Linked DNA regions of Pontiella desulfatans. The main gene of each other region encodes a partner of the protein of the gene in region 2 in a complex. Links are inferred from orthologs where the notes say so. Each region holds a gene or a part of one and is shown on either strand. Other genes may lie near its edges. The genes, in order: dnaG and dnaB.

Region 1 (12,076 bases), on a different replicon or contig from region 2:
GGGCAGCCCCGCCGCCCAGGCCTCGAGCACCACAATGCCGAACGGCTCGTGCAGGGAGGGCAGCACAAACAGCTCCGCCGCCTGGTACGCGCTGGGCAGCCGCGGATCGTCCGGCGGAAACCCCTCGATAACGAGAACCTTTTCAGAAAGCCCCAGGCGTTCGACCTCGCGATCGATCTCCTGGCGATAGGCCTCGACCGTCACCGCACCAACGAGCACCAGCCGGTGGGCGGGATGGCTCCTGGAAAATCCGGCGAAGGCCCGCACCAGGCCCAGCTGGTTTTTCTGGTAGTCGATGCGCGAAACGCACAGCACGATTTTTTCCGAGGGCGCAAAACCGAAGGCCGCCCGGAAAAGGGCGCCGTCCGCCCGGGCGAAGCGCTCCACGTCCACCCCGTTGGGAATGTAGAAAACGGGCTTTCCCGGAAAACGTTCCCGCACGGCTTCGCACTCGCTTTTGCCGACGCAGATGATGGCGTCGGCATCGCGCAGCACGCGGCGCGAACCGAACAGCGCTCCAAAAGCCTTGCCCCATTCCAGTTTTCCCCGGAACGGCTCGGTCATTTTGTCGACCTGCTCCTGCGGCAGGGTGAAGTGCCCGCCGTGCAGGCTGACGACATAGGGAATGCCCTTGAGTCTCGCCACCGTGCGGGCCATTCCGCCGAGCCGGTGCTGCACATGGGCGTGGATGACCGAAATGTTTTTTTCCCGCAGCAGGCCGAAGAAGAGCGGAAGCGAAAGCGGACTGCCGCCCTTCAACCGCAGCTGGGCCCGGACCGCGGCCGAGAGGCCCAGCCAAGGGAACACATGGGCGAACCGATGCACCCGGACCCCTTCGAACTCCTGCGTGCCGGATTCGGAAAACATGTCGGTGCAGAAAACGGGGCTGTCGATGCAACGCTCGGCCAACTTGCGCGACAGGCTGTAGACAACGCTCTCCGTGCCGCCCCATTTCCCCGGGACGAACCTGCGCATGACGTGGGCAACCTTTTCCAGCTTTGGCATAACGATCGGGATCGTAGGCGAATCCGCCCGTACTTGGAAGCCCGGCATTCCGTTATAAATTGCCGGGTGTTTTTGTTTACCGCCCCCACGCCAAACCTTATAGTTTCAAGCACGGTTACATGATGACGAGAATCTTACAACGTGCGCTATTGATCGCACTCCTGGCAGCCTTGACGCCCGCGCTGGCGGCTCCGCTAAGCGAGCGCGAATTGGCCTATCTTGCGGGGAAAGAGGATATCGTCTTCGTCATGCAGCCGCGCCACGCCCCCTTCGAATTCATCCGCAAGAAACAGGTGAGCGGCATGAACGTCGAGCTGGTGCAGTGGATGGCGGCCGACATGGGCTTCAAGGTGCGCTTCGAGGTGGCGCCATTGGCCGAGGCCATGGAAATGGTGCGTTCAGGCGAAGCCGATGCCATCAGCAGCCTGTTCCACTCGGAATCGCGGGAAAACGAATTCGACTTTTCCCAGAACATTAAACTGACCCCGGTCACGCTGTTCGTCCGCCACGACCGCACCGGCATCTACAACATCTACGACCTCGAAGGCCTCAAGGTGGCCATCATGGGTTCCGGCCATGCCATGGAGGTGCTGCAGCAACGGGGCGTCCGGTGCCAGATCAAGTTTGTCCCCAGCACCGAGGAATGCGTGGAACTGGTTGCCTCGGGCACGGTCGATGCCATGGTTGGCAACGAACTGGTGACCCAGCACTACATGTATTCCACCGGCAAGGGCGACCTGCGGATCGTCGGCGACCCCATCTACACCGCCAAGCTCGGCATGGCGGTCGCCGACGGGAACCGTGACTTGCTCTCGATTCTCAACAAGGGGATTTCGCAGGCGCGCAGGAGCGGCACCCTGACCAAGATCCAGGCCAAATGGCTGGGGTCGGAATACGCCCGCCACATCCTGCCGATCGAAACCATCCTCCGCATCGCATCCGCCGCCGCCACGATCGTGGCCGTGGTTCTTGCGTTGACCCTGCTATGGAACCGCAAGCTCCAGCGCAAGGTCGATGAACGTACCCGGCAGTATGCCGACAGCGAAGAACGGCTGCGCCAGATTTTCGAGAAGTCGCCCGATGCCGTCTACGTGCTTGATCGCGAAGGCCATATTGTCTCGGCCAACACGCAGGCCTGCGAGATGGTCAAGATGAAGAAAGAGGTCTTGCTTACCAAGCGGGTGCACGACCTCGTGCCGGAGGCCTTCCGTGCAGAGGTCGATGGCAACATGAAAACATGGTTCAACGGCGGGCTGGAGCAATGCGAAGGCGTTAGCATGGCAGCGGACGGCACCATCAGCCCCATCGAAATGACCGGTACGCTCCAGAACATCGGCGGCCGGCAGGTGCTCCAGCTGCATGTGCGCGACACCACCCTGCGCAAAGAGGCCGAGGAAAAAATCCACGCCGCACGCGAAATGGCCGAAGAGGCCAAGACCATGGCCGAGAACGCGAGGGAGATCGCCGAGCATGCCAGCCAGGCCAAAAGCGAATTCCTCGCCAACATGAGCCACGAAATCCGGACCCCGCTCAACGGCATCGTCGGCATGGCCCAGCTCATGGCCGACACCCCGCTCACCAGCGAGCAAAACAACTGCGTTGAAACCATCCTGCAGTCCACCACGGGCCTGCTCAAGATCATCAACCACGTGCTGGACATCTCCAAGGTCGAGGCCGGCCAGATGGATGTCCGCGAGTCGGTCATCGATCTGCGCGAGATGTGCGACACCCTGTTCTACATGTTCCAGCCACAGGCCTCCCAAAGCGGCGTCGATTTCAAGTGCGGCTGCCAGGACAATGTCCCGCTGTATGTCATGGGAGACGAAGGGTTGATCGAACAGATCCTCGTCAACCTCGTCGGCAACGCGCTGAAGTTCACCCACGGCGGCTCCGTTACCCTCAACATTGAATGCCACACGAAAACCGCCAAGGGCGCCGAGCTCTATTTCCAGGTCATCGACACAGGCATCGGCATCGAGAAAGAGAAGCAGAAAACCATCTTCGACAAATTCACCCAGGCCGATGGATCGGCCAAGCGGCTCTATGGCGGCACCGGCCTCGGACTGGCCATTTGCAAGCAGCTCGTTGAGCTGATGGGCGGGCAAATCGGCCTGATCAGCTCCCATGGCAAGGGCTCCACCTTCTTCTTCAACCTCACCCTGCCCCAGGCGGTGAATCCGGCCAGCATCAAGGAACCGGATCGGCTCAGGAACAAAACGATCGTCAAACCCGACACCCACGTGCTGCTGGTCGAGGACAACCTCGTGAACCAGAAGGTGGCCACCGCCATCCTGCGCAAGGCCGGGTGCAAGGTCGATACGGCCGACAACGGGCAGGACGCGATCCAGCAAATCCGCATGGCTGAATACGACGTGGTGCTCATGGACTGCCAAATGCCGGTCATGGACGGCTTCGAGGCCACCGCAAGAATCCGGGCCATGCACGGTTCCATCAGCACAATCCCCATCATCGCCATCACGGCCCACGCCATGAAGGACGACAAGCAGAAATGCCTCGACGGCGGCATGGACGACTATATTTCCAAACCGGTCAGCCGGCAGGCGCTCATCGACCTCATCAACAAACACACCTCTTGAACATGAAACCTTTCTGGGAAACCAAAACGCTCCACGAACTCAACAAGATGGAGTGGGAATCGCTCTGCGACGGTTGCGCAAAATGCTGCGTGCACAAGCTGGAGGTCGAGGAGACCGGCAAGATCCACTATACCTGCGTCGCCTGCCGCCTGCTCGACGTCAACACCTGCCGCTGCACCAACTACGACCAGCGCCACGAACTCGTGCCCGACTGCGCCGTGCTCTCCGCCGACCATCCCGAACACTTCGCGTGGATGCCCGAAACCTGCGCCTACCGCCTGCGGCACGAAGGCAAGCCCCTGCCGCAGTGGCACCCGCTCATCACCGGCGATCCGGCATCCGTCCACGCCCACGGCGCCTCCGCCCGCAAAAAGCTGATCCCCGAATTCCTCGCCGACGAAGCGCGCCTCGAAAAATACATCGTGGATTAGAGCCATGAAACACATTCTCTTCGCCATTGTCCTGCTCATGCAAAGCCTGCATGCCTTTGCCTCCTCATGGGAAGATCCGGAATGGGAGGAAATGATCCATGATGCTGAGATTATTGGTCTCTTTGAAGTAACGGAAGGGGGAGTTGATGACGCGGTAGTAACTCCCCTTAAAATCCTGAAAGGACAACTCAATGAGAGCATTAGGGTAGAGCGTTTCAACAACAACTGTGCATCCGATGAATGGCAACAGAACCGGGCTCAACGGAAGAAACAGAAGGCGTACCTTTTTCTCCACTACTGGCGTGATGCGTATACCGTTCCGACTCCCTCTACCGGAATACTGCGCCTTAACGGAGACGGAACCGTTAATTATTGCATGCTTAGCCCGACTGCATTCGCGAATCTTCCAGCGCATCCCACTGCGGAGTTTGAAGAATTCATAATCAATACCGTCTTCTTTCAAGAACAGGGCAAACCCAATGAAGAGCGCGTTCAACACCTTCGGCTGACGATCCAAAAAGAAATCGTGGAAACGAATACAAACAGCCTCCCTGATCATATTGCTTATTACCGGCTCTGGGGTGGGCGCGATTGGATCAAGGGGCTTGAGTCCATCACAAACAATCCGCACCCGCTGACGCGTCAATACTCCGCTCAACTACTCGGTGATATGATTCCCACCCCTCAGGCTAAAGTTTTGCTTTTAGATTTACTCGAAGATCCTAACGGCCATGTACAAAGCGAAGCAGTTTCAGGACTCATGAAAACGGATGACAAACACAGGATGCTTGAACTGCTAACCGAAAAGCTTACCTCGTCAATCCCTGAAACATCAGAGCCAATAGAGAACAATTTCATAGGCGGACAACGAGCCATCATTAAACAAATAAAAGAACATGAATATACAGCAGCAAAAGATGTTGTGGCTACGCTGGCAAAACAGGCTAAAAACCCGGTTCTTTTTAAGGATGCATGTCGCTGTCTGGAAAAAATTGCACCAGCGGCTTTGCCCGACGTAATTGCCCTTCAGTTGCACTCACCCAATCCTTATATCATTAAAGAAGCTATCCGTTTTTCAAGACAACTGCCCAAACCTGTCGAAGAGAACGTCCGCAACGCACTTGAACACGCTCTCATGACCACGGAACTGGACAGCCACGAGACTTCAATCATCTTCGAATCCCTCACCAGCGACAGTCTTCCTGCACTACTGCCTAGAATCAATTCCGTCATCGAGCAAAAGAAGCCCAAATGGGGAGATGAAGATTACCTACGTAAAGCCATCCAGCTGGTAGAGATCTCCTCCCCTCCAGAGGCGCATGAAATGGTTGATAGAATCCTGTATTACTGGACAGGCGTCGATAGTCGCGCCCTCACCTCCCCCAACCTCCTAAAGAAAAAAATAGAGTTGGAAAAGCACTACCAAAATAGAATTCTGCATACCAATGTGATCAGCGGGAAGAAATACAAAACCAAAACCTCCGCAATTGTTTTCATCGACTTTACGAAAGCCTCAGCATCGCCCTCCGATGAAACTCCCCCACACGCCTTTCATGTTGATATGGAGATGACTGTTCCAGAAAACGATCCGGACAGTCCTTTTGATGCCATCTACGCGTCTCATGATGACCACACAAAAACATCGCCGTTGCTAACATGGCGGAGGGAAATTGCCCAACAAGCAAATCTTCCCATTTCAAGCATTGGAATTTTCTGCCATCCGAGTTCAGGCAAGGGCGGTCATACAAACAACAGGGATAGGCGCGTGGAATACCCCGCAGTCATCGCTAGAGCCTACGTCGAATATGCCAAGAGAACAAAAGCGGAAAAAGCGGCTCAATTGATAGAGCGTATCCTCGATACCGGCCTTGCAAAGCATATGGGTTGCAAGGATCTCTTTCTAAAGATCCACGATTAAAGAATCTAGAATTCCACGTCCTTGTGCAGGCGGACTTCGAGCATGGGCCGGGCATGCTCCCAGCCTTTGGCGAGGGCATGGATGTCCTGCTTGATGCGGGAGGTTTCGACAAAGCGCTCCTCGTTCGAGAGATTGGTGCGCCGCGCCAGCTGGGCCAGCTCGCCTTCCAGGTGGCGCTTCCAGAAGATCAGGATGTAGCGCTGCGCGGTTTCGACGGCCGAGGTTTCGTTGTCGATCGTGCGCGACTCCTCCACCTGCACCTGGCTGATGATCTTCTGCGTGGCGTCGTCGAACTCGTGGAAGCCCTCGGTGAGGGTTTCGGGTGGATCGAGCATGAGGATTTCCACCAGCTGCTTGCAGGTGGGATCGGTCAGGTGGCCCGGCGGCAGGAAATCGTGCACCAGCGGATGCACATCGGGGTAATAGTGCACGAGCAGCTCCAGCAAGGCGGTCTCCTGCCGGGGATAGGTCTTGCGGGCGGGGGCGGACTGCAGAGGAGCTTCCTCCTGCTTCCGCGCGGGACGCTGCTGGCTCTTGGCCCGGTGCAGGTCCTGGCTGAGCGCCAGCGGGGAAATATTGAGCCGATCGGCGGCGGAATGGATCATCGGGTCGCGCCGCGCGGCGGACGGGCAATGGTTGATGAGATTGATGACCGCCCTCACCACCCGCATGCGCCCGGCCTCGGTCGACATGTCCTCCTGCTTCTGGAAGGCGTCGATCAGAAAGTCGAGCGCGCTCTGGGCTTCGCCCACCAGCTTAATCAGGGCCTCTTTCCCGCTGTTCTTGATGAGCGAGTCGGGATCCTCGCCTTCCGGCAGGGTGACCACGCGAACGCTGAGCTCGTTGGCGATGAAGATTTCGGAGGAGCCCAGCGCAGCTTTGAGCCCGGCGGCATCGGAATCGAGCACGAGGATGACTTCGTCGGCGTAGCGCTTGAGCATGCGCGCATGGTTTTCGGTGAGCGCGGTGCCCTGCGAAGCAACGACATTGTCCAGCCCGGCCTGGTGGCAGCGGATGGCATCGATCTGCCCTTCGACCACAATGGCCTGGCGCGATTCGACAATGGCCTTGCGCGCCTTGTCGAACGCGAAGAGCACGCGGTTCTTCTTGAACAGGAGGGTTTCGGGGCTGTTGACATATTTCGCCCCTTTCTCGGCCTTGTTCATGATGCGGCCGGAAAAGCCGATCACCCGCCCCATCTGGTCGCAGATCGGGAACATGACGCGGTTGCGGAAGCGGTCGTAGTGGCTGGTCTTTCCATCGCGCTCGGAGGGCACCACCAGCCCGGCGGCTTCGAGCTGTTTCGGTTCATAGCCCTTCTTGAGCGCGCGCGCCAGCAGGCCTTCCCATTCGTTGGGGGCAAAGCCGATCTGGAACGCCTTGATGATTTCCTCGGGCAGGTCGCGCTCCTCCATGTAGCGGCGCGCCTCGGCGCCCTCGGGGCTGTCGAGCAGCATCCGGTGGTAGAAGGCGGCGGCATCGGTGTGCAGCTTGTAGAGCACATCCTTGTTGCCGCTCTTTTCGGGTTGTCCGCCTTCGTAGGTGATCTCCACCCCCACCCGTTCGGCCAGGACGTTCACGGCGGTCACGAAATCGATCTTTTCATAGTCCATCACGAAGCGGAAGACATCGCCGCCGGCCCCGCAGCCGAAGCAGTGGAAAATCTGGCGGCCATCGTTGACGGTGAAGGAGGGCGTCTTTTCCTTGTGGAACGGGCAGTTGCATTTATAGGTGGATCCCCGGCGGCGCAGCTCGGGCAGGTAGGCCCCCACCACCTCGACAATGTTGCAGCGTGCGCGTATCTCTTCAATCGTTTCTTTGGGAATCATGGCCATCCCCTAGCAATACCGGAACCCCGCGCCGCCCTCAATCCCCTGTGCCGGAATTTTCACCGCCGGGGTTGCGATCCCCCCTAAAACGCACTATTTTCTTTCCATTCGCACCCGGTGGAGCACCCATGAAACTTCCAAGACTCGAAGATTTGAACAGTGAACGGTTCCTGAACGAGGCGTTCGACGCCGAGTTCCACGACAAATGGGAGCGTGATGCCAAGATGCGGCGCAACATCTACCTCTGGCTGTTCCTGACCGGCTTTGCCTGCATCTTCATTACGGCATTCACCAACCAGATGACGCTCTGCATCCTGTCGCTTTTCCTGGCCACCGTCTCCCTGGTGGTCATGACCAAATACGACACCCAGCTCTTCTTCCTTCGCATCCTCAAGCTCCGCGAGGAAAAGCGGGCGGAAGAAAACACCTAGCCATCCCGAGGAACTTGCAAAACCTCTGGTTTTGCCGTTCCATTTATCAGGTACTGGTTATTGGTTATCAGGACAAGTCATGCGCAACCTGCGGTTTAGCCCAATAACCAATAACTTTTAACAAAAAACCGCCTCGCAAACTCGAAGGGTTTTGCAAGAGGCTCATCCCCAATGTCCGGAATTGTGCTTTTCATTTTTACACAGGTCTGGGAGATTTGTTTTTTCTCGTTCCAAGGGGGCTTAGGCAGTGGCTAAATTCATCATCAACGGCGGAAAACCGATCGGGGGCACCTTCCACCCGCGCGGCAACAAGAATGCCGTTTTGCCCATGCTCGCCAGCTGCCTGCTGACCGACCAGCCCATCATCCTCCACAACGTCCCGCTGATCAACGACGTGAAAGTGATGCTCCAGCTGCTGGAAAGCATCGGCGTGGAAGTTGCGCTGGAAGACCACACCTTGACGCTCTGCGCCAAGGGCCTGCGAACCACCGAACTCGACGCGGAACTCTGCGCGAAAGTGCGCACCTCCATCCTGCTCGCCGGCCCCCTGACCGCGCGGCACGGCGGGGCAACCATCTATCCGCCGGGCGGCGACGTGATCGGCCGCCGCAGGCTCGACACCCATTTCTACGGGCTGCGCTCCCTCGGGGCCGACATCTCGACCGACCACGCCTTCCGGTTCAAGGCGGGGCCGCTGACCGCCTGGAAAATGGTTTTCGACGAAGCCAGCGTGACCGCCACGGAAAACGTGATGATGGCCGCCACCCTGGCGGAGGGCACCTCCACGATCTACAACGCCGCCTGCGAACCGCACGTGCAAGACCTGGCCAACCTCTTGAACCAGATGGGCGCGGACATCTCCGGCATCGGAACCAACAACCTGACCATCCGCGGCGTCGGGAAACTGCATGGCGCGGAATACACCGTGCAACCCGACTTCATGGAGGTCGGCAGCTTCATCGTGGCCTCCGCCGTCACCGGCGGAACGCTAACGATCCCGGATGCCGGCGAGCCCCTCGTTCAACAGGTCATGCAGCGCACGTTCTCGAAACTCGGTGTGGAGTGGACGCGCACCGGCCGCACCCTGGTGGTTCCGCGGCAAACCGAACGGTGCATCCGCCCGGACGAAGGCAACGCCACCCCCAAGATCGAAGACGGCATCTGGCCCGCCTTCCCGTCGGACTTGATGAGCGTCAGCATCGTGCTCGCCACCCAGACCCAAGGCACCGCGCTCTTCTTCGAGAAAATGTTCGAGAGCCGCATGTATTTCGTCGACCACCTGATGGGCATGGGGGCCAACATTATCCAGTGCGACCCCCACCGCGTCGTGGTCATCGGCCCCACCCGGTTGCGCGGAAGCAAACTCACCAGCCCGGACATCCGCGCCGGCATGGCCCTGCTCATTGCCGCCTGCTGCGCCGATGGCGAAAGCGTCATCCACAATGCGCAGGTCATCGACCGCGGATATGAGGCAATTGAAGATCGACTTGCCGCGCTCGGTGCGGATATTGTCCGGGAACACTAGAAATCCGATAAAGAAAGAGGCATTTAACATGGCATTCCCAAAAACCTTCTACCGCTGGCGCCCCCACCCCTGGCACGGCCTGCAGGCCTGCGATGGCGAAAACCTCGGCGTGGTCAACTCCTACATCGAAATGACCCCGTTCGACGCGGTGAAATACGAGGTCGATAAAACCACCGGCTACCTGCGCGTCGACCGTCCCCAGCTCACCTCTTCCATGACGCCCACCCTATACGGCTTCATCCCGCAGACCTACTGCTCCACCCGCGTTCACGAACTCTCCCCAACTTCAAAGTGCGGCGATGGCGACCCGCTCGATATCTGCGTCATCACCGAACGCCCCATCAACCGCGGCGAGGTCATCCTCCGCGCGCGCGTCATCGGCGGCCTGCAAATGGTCGATAACGGAGAGGCCGACGACAAGATCATCGCCGTGCTCGACAACGACCAGTTCTGGCAGGATGCGCACGACATCAAGGATGTCTCCCACGCCCTCATCGAACGCATGCGCCACTATTTCGAAACCTACAAGCTGGTCCCCGGCCAGCCCTCCGACGTCACCATCCCGGAAATCTACGGTCGCGAGCACGCGCTCAAGGTCATCGAAGCCTCGATGGAAGACTACACCGAAGAGTACGGCTAAGCCCCCGACTTCCGCTTCCCGAACAGGGCCAACCCAACCAGCGCCATCAGCGCCAGGTTACGCGCGACATTGAGCGCGTCCATTGGCCGTTCGGTCGGCAGGTTGCCGAAGCAACCGCAACCGAACGCCGTCCCGCGGATCAGGTTGATGGCAATGCCCGTGGTGAACAACGCCAGCAGGACGAGCGAAATCCAGAGCGCCGCAACGCGGAGTTTCGGAATGAACAGCAGGCAGCCTGCACAGACCATCTCCAGCCACTGGATATGGAGCGAAACAACGTTCACCAGAACCGCCGGCAGCAGATGGAAGCGGTAGACCGACAAGGCGAAGTCGGCCGGATGCAGGATCTTGTGGTAGCCGGACAACCAGGTTGCCGCAACAATCAACGACGCAATCCAATAGGCCAGGCGATAGGTTTTCTGGTCGCGCGTCATTCGGAAGCCCCTCCATACTTGATCCACGCGTCGAATCCATCGACATAATAGATCAGGTTGGTCGCCCCGATTCCCTTCAGCTCGGTGGCCAGAACCAGGGCATCATCGCACTCGCGGTTGCGGCAATAGACCACCAGCTCCCTGCCCGAATCAATGAGGTTGCCAATCGTCTCGAACTGCTCATCGAGCGAGTTGAGCGGAACCGATAAGGAACCGGGAATATGCCCCTTGGCATACTCTTCCGGGGAACGGGCATCGATGAAAACCGACCCGGACTGCTTGAAGCGCTCCAGCGCCCCCGATAGCGGAATCACCCCGATGCCCAGCTTGCGGGCCTTGGCCTCGACATGGCCCGACCAATCCTGCACCCACGGAATCCTGCGCGGATGAACCAGGTTCGAAACCAGCGCCAAAAAACCACTCACCAACAGGATGATGCCAATCTGTTTGACGGTTACATTCATAGAACATGAAAATGGCCACAAAGAGGCTCAAGCGGCACAAAGAGCATACCCACGCAGTCCTTGTGCTTTTTGTGCCTTTTCGTGGCCATCAACCCCTGTCGAGATTTGGAATTATTCTCCCGCAGGCTCTTCCGGTGCAGTATCGGCTTCCGGCGCAGACTCTGCAGCCGGAGCTTCCGCTTCAGCACCTTCAACCGGGGCTTCGCCTTCGGCTCCTTCAGCGGCCTCGGTTTCCGGAACGTCCTCTTCCGGATCGAGGACGGCGGCGGAGACCAGCTTGTCGCCTTCCTTGAGGTTGAAGAGGCGGACGCCCTGGGTGTTGCGGCCAATCACGCGCAGGTCGTTGGCGCCGATACAGATCATCTGCCCGCCTTCGGAGATGAGCATCAGGCGATGCTCCTCGGTGACGGCGTGGGCGCTGACCACCTTGCCGTTGCGCTCCGTCGTCTGGATGCTGATGATGCCCTTGCCGCCGCGGGACTGCGTGCGGTATTCCTCGAAGCTCGTGCGTTTGCCGTAGCCGTTTTCGGTGATGGCCATCATGGTCGACTCGGTGTCGACGATTTCGATGGTGACTACTTCGTCGTCGCCGGTCAGGGTTACGCCTTTCACGCCGCGCGAAACACGGCCGAGCGGCCGGGCATCGGTTTCGTTGAAGCGGATCGCCTTGCCGTTCTTCATGCTGAGGATGATCTGGTCGTTGCCGTTGGTCAGCTGAACGCCGATCAGCGAGTCATCCTCGTCGATGTTGATGGCTTTCACGCCGGCAACGCGGACGTTCTTGTAGGCGGCCAGCACGGTC
Region 2 (12,159 bases):
AAGACGACGTCTCCGCCGGCCCCCGTTCCGTCCACCTGGTCGATGAAGATGGGCGTCAGCCCGTTGGCATCAACCCGAAGGTCGAGAACGCCCCCGGAGTCCTGTTTCCAATGGCCATCGCCGGAACCGTTGCTTCCGATGGCGATCGACGAAGCCGCCCCGCCTTCGATGCGGAAGGTGCCGTTGGCCCCGATGCCGACGCCAACGCGGGTTTCCAAGGAACCGCCGGAAACCTTAAGCAGACCAGCCCCTCCATCCACACCGATGTCGATCGAAGTGGACGAACCAGACACGCCGGAGCTGCCGCCACGCGTTACCCGCAGGTCGCCCCCCGAAAGCTCATAGGTTCCATCGCCCCCGCTACCGGAACCCACCCGGAGTTGGTGGGCAACAACATGGATACCGCCGGACTGGTTGACCGTGCCGGCACTGCCGGCACCGACGTTGTTCCTGGTTGCGCTTCCCGTCTGGGTATGGCTCAACGAGCCACCGGTGATCTTCAGCGTGGAACCTCCGTTCACCTGCGTTCGCTGAACGGACTCCGTTCCCGATGCGGCGGAATAAACGGCCGTGCCGCCATCGCCGATGACCACCGCATCGGCCGCGGCAGGAACCGTGTCCGGAAGGTCGCCGCCCCAGTTCGCGGCGGTTGCCCAGTCCTGATCCGCGCCGCCCCCGCTGTCCCATTCCTGGTTAGCCGCATGGACGGACGCAACGGCCAACAGCGCGGCAAGCATTGCGAAGAATGGATCCGGCCGGCTCATGGATTCCCCGGCTTTTTTGACCCTGTACTCAGCACGTATGGATCGTGCGGGTGGTTGGCCGGCCAGATGCCGCGCTTGCCACACGGGTCGTTGATGTGCGGCAGCGATCCGAGATAGCGCGACACCGTCAGCCAATCCAGCATGTCGGCCTTGGTCTGTAGGATTTCCTGCGCAAAGTCCGGGTCGGCGGCCAGGTTGTGCTCCTCCCACGGATCAGTGCTTAAATCAAAATATTCTTCATGCTCCTGCCCGGCATAATAGATCAGCTTACGGTCGTTGGAGCGCACCATCGTCAGATAGTTGTCTTCGCAATAGACGCGTTCCGGCGCTTCGCCGGCGTCGCCGTTGGCCAGGCGTTTCCAGTTGCTGCGTCCATCCAGCCGCTGCGGCACCTCCAGCCCCAATGCCGTGAGAATCGTCGGCCCTATATCCATTTGCGTGAACAAGTCGTCGTCCACCGCCCCGCCGCGCACGCCGCCCGGCAGGCGCGCGAGCATGGGAACATGCAGCGCCTGTTCGGTCATGAGCCACTTGTAGATCATTTCATGGTCGCCGAGGTTGTCGCCGTGGTCGGAGGTGAAGAGGATGAGCGTGTTGTCCATCAGCCCCTGTGCTTCGAGCGCATCGAGGATCTTTCCAACCTGATGGTCGATCCCGGTAATCTTGGCATAATAGTGCCGACGCATCCGTTTGAGATCTTCTTCATTTTTATCCTGCAGCTCGCAGGCCCATACGCCGTAGGGCGGCGCAACATCGAACTTGTTCGGATTGCGCGTGGCCTCCATGAAGCGCGCATACTGCGGCGGACGTGCATCGAGGCCGCCTTTGTCGAAATGTGGTAGCGGAACATCGCGCCCTTCGTACATATCCAGAAAACGCTTCGGCGGATCATACGGATCGTGCGGCCCCTGGAAGCCGATGTGCAGATAGAACGGTTTCTCGCCCTCATAGTCGTTGATCCAGCGCGTCGCCATGCGGCCGACATATTGATCGACATGGTGCTCCTCATCATACGGGAAAACATCGGACGTGCACTTTTCCAGCCACATGCCGTCCTGCGTGAGCACCTTGCATGGACTCTCCAAGCCGTGGGCTTTCAGGTAGTTGGCATAGTCGTCGTGGCTGCCCTTCATCTCCGGGAAGTTTTCCGCATAGACGCGCTCATCAAAGGCCATCTTTTCCTCGGCCGGCCAGTGGTGCACCTTGCCGATGGCCGCCGTGCGGTAGCCGGATTCCTGGATTTCATGCAGCCAGGTGCGGTTGTGCGCCCAGGGTTCGAAGGCATAGCAGCCGGTGTTGTGCGGAAATTGCCCGGTATAGAACGCGCCGCGCGAAGCCACGCAGGTGGCGCCGCAGCAAAAGGCGTTGCCGAAGGCAACCGACTCCCGCGCCAACCGGTCGAGATTGGGGGTGATCATCCATGGGTTTCCCAGCGCGGCAATCGTATCCGCCCGCTGTTGGTCGCTCTTGATCACCACCACGTTCATGCCTGTCCGCAGGCCATCTCTCCTGTTCATATCAAACAGTCCTTTTTGTTTTCAGGCTTGCCGCCCGCAGGATCACACCGACCAACACCACGAAACCACCGCAGGCCAGAATCAGCAGGCGGTCGCGCATTTCGTTGGGAACCGCCAACAGCAGCAACGTCAGCAGCCCATAGGCCAGGCAGAGATTGCCCAGCACGCTGTACTGCCGCTTGTCGCTCTCGTAATCCGGTTCATGGTCCTTGGACCGGTCGATCGGCGTGTTGAGTTCTTCAAAGAACGCTTCGACGCGCTCGCTGTATTCCGGCTTCACGTTTTTATGGAACAACATCGAGGCGAAATAGATAATGTTGCAAACGATGAAGATCGAGCCCGTGGTCAGCGCAAGGTTCAAGTCGGCCAGCTCATATTTTGAAAGCGCCGCCTCCTGCCCCCAAATGCCCTGCATCCACTCATGGGTGAAGCCGAACTTGGCGATGGCCGCCATGATGAAACCGCCCACCATGGTGCCCCAGCCCGCCCACTCCGGCGTCTTCTTGAAAAACATGCCGTAGGTCAGCGGCATGGCCGTCGGCAGGCCGATCATGGCGGTCGCTTTCAGAATCAGGTCGAAGAGTTTGATTTCCTTCATGTCCTTGAAGCACAACGCAACCAGCATCCAGATCAACCCATAGATGAGGATAAACACGCGGCCCACAAAAATCTGCTTCAGCTCCGAAGCCTCCTTGTTGATGACCCGGATATAGAAGTTGCGCACGAAGGTGCCGGAATAGACGTTCAGCAGGCTGTTCATGGACGTCAGGCTGGCCGCAAAAATCCCGCAAACAAGCAGGCCGAGCAGACCCTGCGGCAACAGCTCCATCGCAATGGCCACATAGGCCGCCTCATTCGCGTTGTTCAACTGCGAAAACTGCTCAAGCCCGGACAAGTCCGGGAAAATGACCGCCGATCCCATGGCCGGAATCATCCAGACCGGCGCCAGCAGCAGAAAGCCGGCAATCGAAATCAGCACGGCCTTGCGCGCATCCTTGCCATCCTTCACGAACAGATAGCGCGCCGCGCCCGTGAGCATGCTGTTCATCATCGTGACCTGGTTAATCATCAGCGTCACCGCGAACGCGACGATCACCCACGGACGGGCCAAGGCCGTCCATTCGAAATGATAATCCGGCACATTGCGCATCAATCCGCCAAAGCCGCCGATTTGCTCATGCTTCAAGGTCAAAAGCGCCATGCTGATCGTAATCGTCAGTACCACCAGCATCTGGACAAAGTCGCCGGCGGTGGCCGCCCACGATCCACCCAGCAGGGTCATGACGATCACAACAACCGCCATAACCACAATGATTCCCCCCATCGGCAGGCCAAACACGCCGGACATGAAAACGGAGATCGTGTAGAGCATGACGCCGCCCATGAAGGTTTGGAAAACCAGCGGCAGCCAGGTATAGACCTGCTCACTGACCGGCCCATAGCGCTTCCGGATGCCCTCCACCGCCGTCACCACCCGCATTTGCCGGAACTTGGCCGCCGTGAGGAAAAAGCAGAAAAGCAGGGCAACGATGTTGCAGACGAACAGGATCAGGAAATAGGTTCCGGTCTCGTAGGCCTTCGCCGCGCCGCCGGTGAACGACCATGCCGAAAACGTGGTCATGAACGCACTGCTGCCGACTACCCACCAGAGCATGCCGCCGCCCCCGCGGAAAAAGTCGGAGGCCGTCTTGCTGAAGCTCTTATAGATCGGCCCCAGCGAAAGCATGAAGACCAGATAAACCCCGATCACGATATAGTCATAAATAGTCATGTGTTCATCTTCTTTCCCCCTGTTCGGTGCCAACAGATTTAGCCTCAAACGCTCCTGCCCCGCATCAACCCTTTAGAATCCACCTCGGCGCGTTACGGGCACGTTTGCCGCGCATCCCTCCAACCCAACCAGAACCGGTGGCATACCCGCCCGGCACTCAAATTTAATTTACATCTTATTTACAACCCCAATTTAGGCCTTTTCCCGCAATAATCAACGGTTATTAAGACATTTTCATCCCACCCCAGGCCCCGTCCCATTACGCAAATCATTCATCCTAGATGCGGGAATGGAATCACCGCGAAACACACCAAACACACGAAAACATTAGCTCAACTCGCTATCCGAACTATTACTTGCAAGGTGAGTACGTGGTTTTTTTCATTCGGTTGCCATCTTCGCGGGATACGCAGATTGCGATTCGTGAATTGTGTGATTTTAGTGGTTCATTACCGTTTTAAGCTTCATATTTTTCCCCATGAAAACCAAAAGCGCGCCCATTCGGTGCACCCAGGCCAACGGTTAAAAACCCATAAACCTTTAAATTCAGTCGATCGCCGCCCATTTTCTTTCATTTATTTTTCAGCCAGGATGCGCCTACCCCCAATCTTAAACCACGGATCGGTGAACTTAAGGTGGAACCTGCGGTTCCCTGTTCCGTGTTCTGGCGGCCAACGAGCCGCCCTTCCATGATGCCGTCGCGGAGCGGAGCCCGTCCCCGAAGGGGCGGCCCGGAGGGCCGAGGGCGGAGCGCAGCGACGGCATCACTTGCGATCATGTTCTGACTGCTCCTTCCATGAATACCTCGGCGGGGGTGCGTTTGTCCAGAGCGCTGTGCTTCCTCTCGTGGTTGTAATATTTAAAATAGCTGTCAAGGCCCCGATGCAACGCATGCCCGTCGGCATAGCATGCGGGATAGATTTTCTCATACTTCACCGACCACCACAGTCGTTCGATGAATACGTTGTCCAACGCCCGGCCTCGCCCGTCCATGCTGATGGTGATGTTCTCGTTTAACAGGACACCGGTGAAGGCGTTCGAGGTGAACTGGCTTCCTTGGTCGGTGTTGAATATCTCCGGATTCCCCTGCGTCAGCGCACGCTCCAGCGCATCAACGCAGAACGTGCTCTCCATGGTGCTTGAGAGCTCCCAGGCGAGCACATAGCGGCTGTACCAGTCGATTACGGCGGTCAGGTACATGTATCCATGCCGCATCGGGATGTAGGTGATGTCCGTACTCCAAACCTGGTTCACCCGTTCGATGTCCACATTGCGCAGCAAATAAGGGTAGATCTTGTGCCTCGGGGCGGGCTTGCTCGTGTGCGGACCGGGCGTGATGGCCTGAATCCCCATCAGCTGCATGAGGCGGGCGACCCGCTTGTGATTGACATCATAGTCTTGATCACGCAACCAGTCCGTCATGCGTGGATAGCCGAACTCCGGATGCCGGAGATACTGCTCGTCGATCAAACGCATCAGAAGCAGGTTCTCCGGCGTTTCCGGGGCGGGGTCGTAGTAGAAGCCCGATCTGGGGACGCCTGCGAGCCTACACTGCCGCCGAACCGAATAATCGGTGCCGGGCTCCACCCAGCTGCGGCGCGTTGAAAGCGGCAGGCTCATAGCTTTTTTTCGAGCCACTTCACGTCCATCTTCAGACGCCCGATCTCTTCGTAAAGTGGAGCCGTAAGCTCTTCTTCCGTTTGAGCCTGCTTCTTTTTCCCCGATGCAAAAAGATCCGGCGCATTCGAAAGCAACTGCTTCTTCCAATCCGAAATCTGGTTCGGATGGACCTGATATTCCGATGCCAGCTCCGCCAATGTCTTCACGCCCTTGATGGCCTCAATCGCCACCTTGGCCTTGAACTTGTCCGTGAATGTTCTTCGTTTTCTTCCCATTTCCATGCGTCCTTTTGTACCATGTTGAGGACGCAGGTTCCACTTAAGCCGGTGGTCCGAAAATCGGGGTTAAGCGCAGGAAGCTGCAGAGGACAATGTCGATGCAGTCAATGAATCGGGATACGCACCACACATCACGAAAGGTTCGCGGACGACCAACAGGGTGGAACGCCAGAACCTCCCAGCAACGGTATTGCTGGCGCCCCCGCTTACTGTACCGCAGGCGGCCCGCCTCCCCGCCGAACGGGCAACCATCCATCGCCGCCCCGGTTCTGTCGACCGTCCGCCCGGCCGTTCCCCGAGCGACCCTATCCCCGGCACCGCATCTTTCTGCCTCAAAATGTGTCTGCCTGAATCACCGGATGGACAGGATCGATGGGCGGTTCCAACGGAGCGGGGCTTTCGTGTCTTGAACGAAGAGAAGCAGGGAAATGCTGAGCTTCGATTCAATATGACGAATTAGGCGGCCTGACCACTTGTCCTTTCAATAATCCTTGATTCTAAGATTCTTCGGCTGACCTTTTTTGACCCCTTTTTGGCAGGTCAAATCGGAGGGCTTGGAGCGGAAGTATCGTCGACTCCTGTAATCATACGCAAACGTGTTCACACCTGAACACTGATACCAGTTAATCGGTTGTCATCGTCGCAGGTGTAGGTCGAGGTGGAACTCGCCCCTCCAACAGTGCGGATCATGTTGGTGCGATTGACGCAGACATCGCACGAGTAGGTGCCGTTGCCCCGGCAAAATTGATGACCCGCATCCCTTTTTATTTCTTAAACTTGGAATTGGCATTGGCTCATGCAAAACTAAATATAAATTTAACAGGAGGAATGGGCATGATACTGGACACACTCGACAACGCCGCGAAATATACTGGATTGAAAAAAGGAATCTCCGAGGGCTTCGGCTTTCTCGACCAACCGGGCATTGCCGAGCTCGCCGACGGGACATATGAAATTTCGGATGAGCTGGTCTTTGCCATCGTCCAGCGTTGCGACGGGCGCGCCGTGGAGGAAGGCAAACTGGAAGGCCACCGCAAATACATCGATATCCAATATGTGATCAGCGGCGATGAATCGATGGGTTGGAGCCCGCGCTCCGACGTCGCCCCTTCCGAAAACTACGACGCGGAAAAAGACCTCGAGTTTTTTGAGGGTTCGCCGGAGAGCATCGTGCAGGTGCCGCCGGGCTCGTTCGCGGTTTTCCTGCCCACCGATGCGCACCTGCCCTGCATCGGCAAAGGCCCGATCCACAAGGTGGTGGTGAAGGTGGCGGTGGACTGAACGTTCCTTAGAACGTGTGGCCGATGAGGAAGTTGAAGCGTCCCTTGTCGTCGAGGTAGCGCTCGTCGAAGGTGATCGGCCAGGCATAGTCGAGCTGCAGCGGGAAGCCGGGAATCTGCAACCGCAGGCCGATGCCCCAGTCGTCGGCGTAGTTCGAGGGGTCGAAATCCCAGGAATCGACATTCACGAAGCCCCAGTCGTAGAAGACGGCGCCACGGATCTTGTTCCAGATGGGATAGGTTACCTCGGCAGTCCAGTAGCCCTTGCTGTTGCCGCCGACCGGATCCTCCGTGTCGGGGTCGGTGGGGCCGACGTCGCGGTATTCATAGCCGCGCAGGTTATAGGAACCGCCAAGGAAGAGACGGTCGAAAATCGGCACGCCGTCGCCATAGGTTCCGGCATTGGCCTTGCTGTCGCCATAGGCCTCGACCGATTCGATCTCCCCGCGGACATTGAGGATCATATCCCAGATGAGCGGCCAGTGATGGGTCGACTTGACGCGCAATCCGAAAATATCGGTTTCGGCGCCCAGCGGGCCGCCGGCCATGAAGGGGGTGACGATGGTTTTGTTGCCCCGGGTGGCATCGAAGAAGCGGTCGCGCGAGTCGAACGACCACGCATATTGAAGTCCGCTTTTCAGGCGGCGGCCCTCCTCGTCCTGGATGGCCTGCGAGGCGGTATCGGCCACATCGAACACATTGAACTGTTCGAGGCTGTAGGAAAGGTTTCCGCGGGTGAAGCGCGAGAGGGATTTGCCGAGCGAGAGGCGCATGCCGTCGTTCTTCTGGTCGTATGAATCGGAGAAGTAGTTCACTTCGCGGTGGAACAGGTCGATGCCGAACGAGAGCTGGCGGTCGAGGAACCACGGCTCGATGAAGGAGATGTCGATATCGTTGCGCTCCGTACCGAGCGTGGCGCGGATCTTGAACTTTTGGCCGGCCCCGATCGGCGGCCAGGTCTTCCAGTTAAAGTTGCCTTGCGACAATTCAACGTAGCCCATCAGCGATTCCACGCTCGAGAAGCCGACGCCGGCGGTGAACGAGCCGGTTGCCTTTTCCTTCACCTGCACATTGAGGTCGTATTTATTCCCCTCGCCCGCCTGTTCCGGGTTGATGGTGACGATTTCGAAATACTGCAGGTTGCGCAGGCGGTTTTCGGAGGTGAGCACGCGGCTGCGGTTATACTTTTCGCCGGGATAGATCACCAGTTCGCGGCGGATCACCTTGTCGATCGTTCGTTCGTTTCCGCCAATGTTGACGGCGTTGATGTAGCCGATCTCGCCCTCGGTGATTTCGTAGGTGATGTCGACAACGGCGGTTTGGGCGTTGGCGTCGTAGACCGGGCGAACGACGGTGCGCACATAGCCCCGGTTGCCATAGTAGGAGCGGATGCCTTCGCTGCCGGCCTCGATGTTTTCATAGGCGGCGATGTCGCCCTGCCGCAACCGGACCGTCCGGCGGAGCTCCCGCTCCCCATACTTTTCCATGCCGGAAAGCGAAATTTTCCCGATGCGGTAGCGTTGCCCTTCGTCGATCTTGAACACCAGCCGCGACTTTTTCGGTTTGGAGACGTCGAGCTCCGGCTCGGAAACGCTGATGTCGAGGAAGCCGTTGTTCATGTAGAACGACTTGAGGGCGAAGACATCGGCATCGACCACCTCCTCCTTGTATTTGCCCGAACCGGTGATCCACGACCAGGGCGCAAACCAGGACTTTTGCTTTTGCTGAATCACTTTCTTCAGCTTCTTGTCCTCGATGATGTCGTTACCCTCGAACTCGATCTTCTTGATGGCGAGCTTGTCGCCCTCTTCAATCTTGAAGGTGACGTCAACGGTTCCGAGTTCGTCGTTGGTTTTGGATTTCCAGGAGACCTCGACGTCCGGATACCAATAGTCGCGGTAGGCCTCCTTGATTTTCGCGGCGGCCAGCTCGAAGGTTGCGTCGTCGGCGAACTGCCCGATTTCGAGTTCGGATTTCTTGCGGATTCTTCCGCCGCTTTTCGGCCCGCCGACGATCTCCATGCGGCGCAGGCGGTGCTTCGACACCACGGTGTAGACCAAGACCACGCCATCGGCCTCCACATCCATGCGGGCATTCACGAAGGAATAGCGCCCGGACTTGCGCATCCGGTTCACATCGATTGCGATCTCGGAAAGAATGGTTTCGCGGTCGGGCACTTGCTCGCCCACCTGGAACGAGGTGAAGGCCGCGACCGAGCTCATGGTGTAGGATTCGCCGGACTGGTTGACGATGCGGATATCCTTGATGGTTTCCGCCTGCAACGATGCGGCAACCAGGAAGGCGGTGAACAGGACTAGGGCTTTTTTCATGAAAGGTTCCATACTATGGGAAATCATTCTTCGTCGTGGGAATAGTCGTCCTCAAACTCGGCGCGGTCTTCGAAACGGGTGTATTCGCGTATGAACGACAGCTTCACTTCGCCGGTGGCGCCATGGCGGAACTTCGCCACATCGAGCACCGCGAGGTTGTCGCTGTTGCGGTTGTCGCCTTTTTCATAGTAGCTGGGACGGTACAGTAGCCAAACCATGTCGGCGTCCTGCTCGATCGCCCCCGAGTCGCGAAGGTGGGAGAGCTTGGGAATGTTGTCGCCGGTGCTTTCCGCGGCACGGCTGAGCTGCGAAAGCACGATGACCGGAACATCGAGCTCCTTGGCCATGCCTTTGACAGCCCCCGAAATGGCCATCGTTTCGCGCTGGCGGCCATCCTTGGCGAACTTCGAATAGTTCATCAGCTGCAGGTAGTCGATCACGATCAGCTTGATCCCATAGCGGCTTTTCAGGCGGCGCGCCCGCGAGCGCATTTCGACCGCCTCGAGGCCGGGGGTGTCGTCGATATAGATCTGGGCCTTGGAGAGGCGGTCGACCGCCGAGGTCAGCTTGGCGTGCTCGTCCGGCGTGAGGCCACGCCCCTTGGCGCGGTGCATCGGCAGGCGGGCGTTGCAGAACAGCATACGTTTCACCAACTGCTCGCGCGACATTTCCAAGCTGAACACCGCCACCGGAACCGGATCGCCATGCAGGCCGAGCGCGGCGTTTTCGGCAATGTTCAACGCCAGCGAGGTCTTGCCCATGGCGGGACGGGCGGCGAGCACGATCATGTCGGTCTTGTTCAAACCACCGAGTCGTTCGTTCAGGCCGATGAAACCGGTGGTTACGCCGGTGACGAGCTGGTTGGGATCGGCATTCTCGACCTCCTTGAAGGCATGGAGCACCGAGTCTTTCCAATCGGGAATCTGTTCGGCGCCGTGCTCGCTGAGTTTGAAGAGGTTGGCTTCGGCTTCGCTGACCAGCGTGCTGGCATCCTCTTCGCCCTGGTAGGCGGAATCGATGATTTCGGACGATTTTTCAATCAGCATCCGATAAAGCCGCTTTTCCATCACGATGTCGCAATAGAACTCGACGTGGGCGGGAACAAGGGTGCTGTCCTGGAGCTGGACGAGATAATCGTAGCCCCCGACCTTGTCGAGGGCTTTCTTGTCCTTGAGCCACTCGCCGATGGTGATGGCATCCATCGCCATATTGGCCTGGCTCATGTCCACCAGATTCTCGAAAAGCGCCTGGTGCCGCCGATCGAAAAAACTATCGGGGCCTAGACGCTTTGCCAAGCACTTGTCAAGAGCACCTTGAGGATCGAGCAGAATGGAACCTAAAACCCCCCGCTCGGCTTCATCGCTGTGCGGGGGGATTCTCAGACCACCTGGATCCCCTGGGATCATTTATCTTCTACGATCCAAACCTTGAGGGTACCGGAGACTTCGGGGTGCAGCTTGATTTCGACATCGAAAACACCAAGCTCGTGAAGCGGTGTGGCGAGCACGATCTTATGGCGATCGATCTCGAGCCCGGCTTCGGTCAACTTTTCGAGGATCTGCGGAATGCCGATCGAACCGAACATCTTGCCCGTTTCGCCCACCTTGGCGGAAATGGTGCATTCGATGCCCGCGATCTTCTTGGCGAGCTCTTCGGCCGCGCCTTTTTCCTTCTCGAGTTGAACGAGGCGTTCGGCACGCTTCTTTTCAATCTGGCGCTTCTTGCCCTCGGTAACTTCGGTGGCAATGCCCCGCGGGAAAAGGAAGTTGCGGGCGTAGCCGTCGGCAACCTTCACAATATCCCCTTCAATACCCAGGCCTTCGACCTGATCCATCAACAAAACTTCTGTAGCCATTTTGCCAACTCCTTTTTTAGCGAACGAGGCCCATAACCCGCGCACGGCGGATGGCCTTCTTGATTTGGCGCTGCTGCTGGGCATTGGCACCGGTGATGCGGCCGGGAAGAATCTTGCCCCGGTCGGTCATGAACTTCTTGAGAAGCTCGGCATCTTTGTAATCGATCGAGGTAACCCCGCGGAGGAGCTCCGGATCGCGCTTGTAATCATCTCTATCTCTGCTACGACGCATCATAGTTATATCCCTTTCTTAAAACGGCACATCATCATCGTCATCTTCCGCCGGCGGGGCCGGCGGCGGGACGGAATCGACGGGTGCCGCCGAAAATTCGGTTCCTTTTCCCGGGGTTCCCAAAAACTGGACGCGGTCGGCGCGAACGCGCAACTTGCTGCGCTTCTCGCCCTGTTGGTTTTCCCACTGGTCCAGCTGAAGCCGGCCTTCCACAAACACCGAGGATCCCTTGTGGAGATATTCGGACGAGGTCTCGGCCTGTCGTCCCCACACCACCACATCCACAAAGCAGGTCTGTTCAACCATTTCCCCCGCCTTGTTTTTGAAGTTTTCGTTAATGGCCAATCCCAAATCGGCAACCGCAGTTCCCGACGGCGTATACCGGATTTCCGGATTACGCGTAAGATTCCCCATCAACAAGACCCGGTTGTAGCTGGCCATCGTCCTACGCCTCCTGGGCGACCTCTTCCACAATTTCGCTGGCCTGCACAAACTGGTGGCGGAACACGTTG

The links.
Region 1: the proteins of dnaB (region 2) and dnaG are in contact, whole or in part, in a crystal structure (PDB 2R6A), measured with the Geobacillus stearothermophilus proteins. The link is inferred for Pontiella desulfatans from one-to-one orthologs. Residues at the interface, in WP_033016901.1 of Geobacillus stearothermophilus: Ser13, Glu15, Ala16, Gln18, Glu91, Leu92, Asp94, Ala95, Val96, Pro97, Thr98, Ala99, Ala100, Asn101, Tyr104, Tyr105, Ile108; in WP_049624496.1 of Geobacillus stearothermophilus: Lys456, Leu457, Leu458, Pro459, Ala460, Asn463, Ala464, Leu467, Leu535, Leu536, Ile537, Ala538, Gln544, Glu545, Asp548, Tyr549, His552.

The regions. Positions count from the first base shown.
Region 1 is NZ_CAAHFG010000005.1:333,076-345,151, reverse strand. Bases 5,369-8,260 are described here. They hold dnaG (DNA primase), read right to left. Parts: upstream 7,781-8,260; coding sequence 5,957-7,780; downstream 5,369-5,956. Other genes in these bases: E9954_RS31660 (hypothetical protein), read left to right, coding at 7,909-8,211; E9954_RS31670 (HEAT repeat domain-containing protein), read left to right, coding at 5,369-5,951. In the rest of the region: E9954_RS31685 (glycosyltransferase family 4 protein), read right to left, coding at 1-1,005; E9954_RS31680 (response regulator), read left to right, coding at 1,125-3,602; E9954_RS31675 (YcgN family cysteine cluster protein), read left to right, coding at 3,605-4,033; more of E9954_RS31670, read left to right, coding at 4,038-5,368; murA (UDP-N-acetylglucosamine 1-carboxyvinyltransferase), read left to right, coding at 8,459-9,736; E9954_RS31650 (inorganic pyrophosphatase), read left to right, coding at 9,765-10,376; E9954_RS31645 (MauE/DoxX family redox-associated membrane protein), read right to left, coding at 10,373-10,810; E9954_RS31640 (rhodanese-like domain-containing protein), read right to left, coding at 10,807-11,274; gyrA (DNA gyrase subunit A), read right to left, coding at 11,386-12,076. UniProt on the Escherichia coli protein: RNA polymerase that catalyzes the synthesis of short RNA molecules used as primers for DNA polymerase during DNA replication.
Region 2 is NZ_CAAHFG010000002.1:850,904-863,062, reverse strand. The notes cover bases 8,776-11,750. They hold dnaB (replicative DNA helicase), read right to left. Parts: upstream 10,967-11,750; coding sequence 9,584-10,966; downstream 8,776-9,583. Other genes in these bases: E9954_RS19205 (single-stranded DNA-binding protein), read right to left, coding at 11,666-11,750; rpsR (30S ribosomal protein S18), read right to left, coding at 11,432-11,650; rplI (50S ribosomal protein L9), read right to left, coding at 10,963-11,415; bamA (outer membrane protein assembly factor BamA), read right to left, coding at 8,776-9,560. Also shown: E9954_RS19250 (autotransporter outer membrane beta-barrel domain-containing protein), read right to left, coding at 1-764; E9954_RS19245 (sulfatase family protein), read right to left, coding at 761-2,281; E9954_RS19240 (sodium:solute symporter family transporter), read right to left, coding at 2,283-4,052; E9954_RS19230 (YhcH/YjgK/YiaL family protein), read left to right, coding at 6,785-7,231; more of bamA, read right to left, coding at 7,239-8,775; more of E9954_RS19205, read right to left, coding at 11,751-12,088; rpsF (30S ribosomal protein S6), read right to left, coding at 12,093-12,159. UniProt on the Escherichia coli protein: The main replicative DNA helicase, it participates in initiation and elongation during chromosome replication. Travels ahead of the DNA replisome, separating dsDNA into templates for DNA synthesis.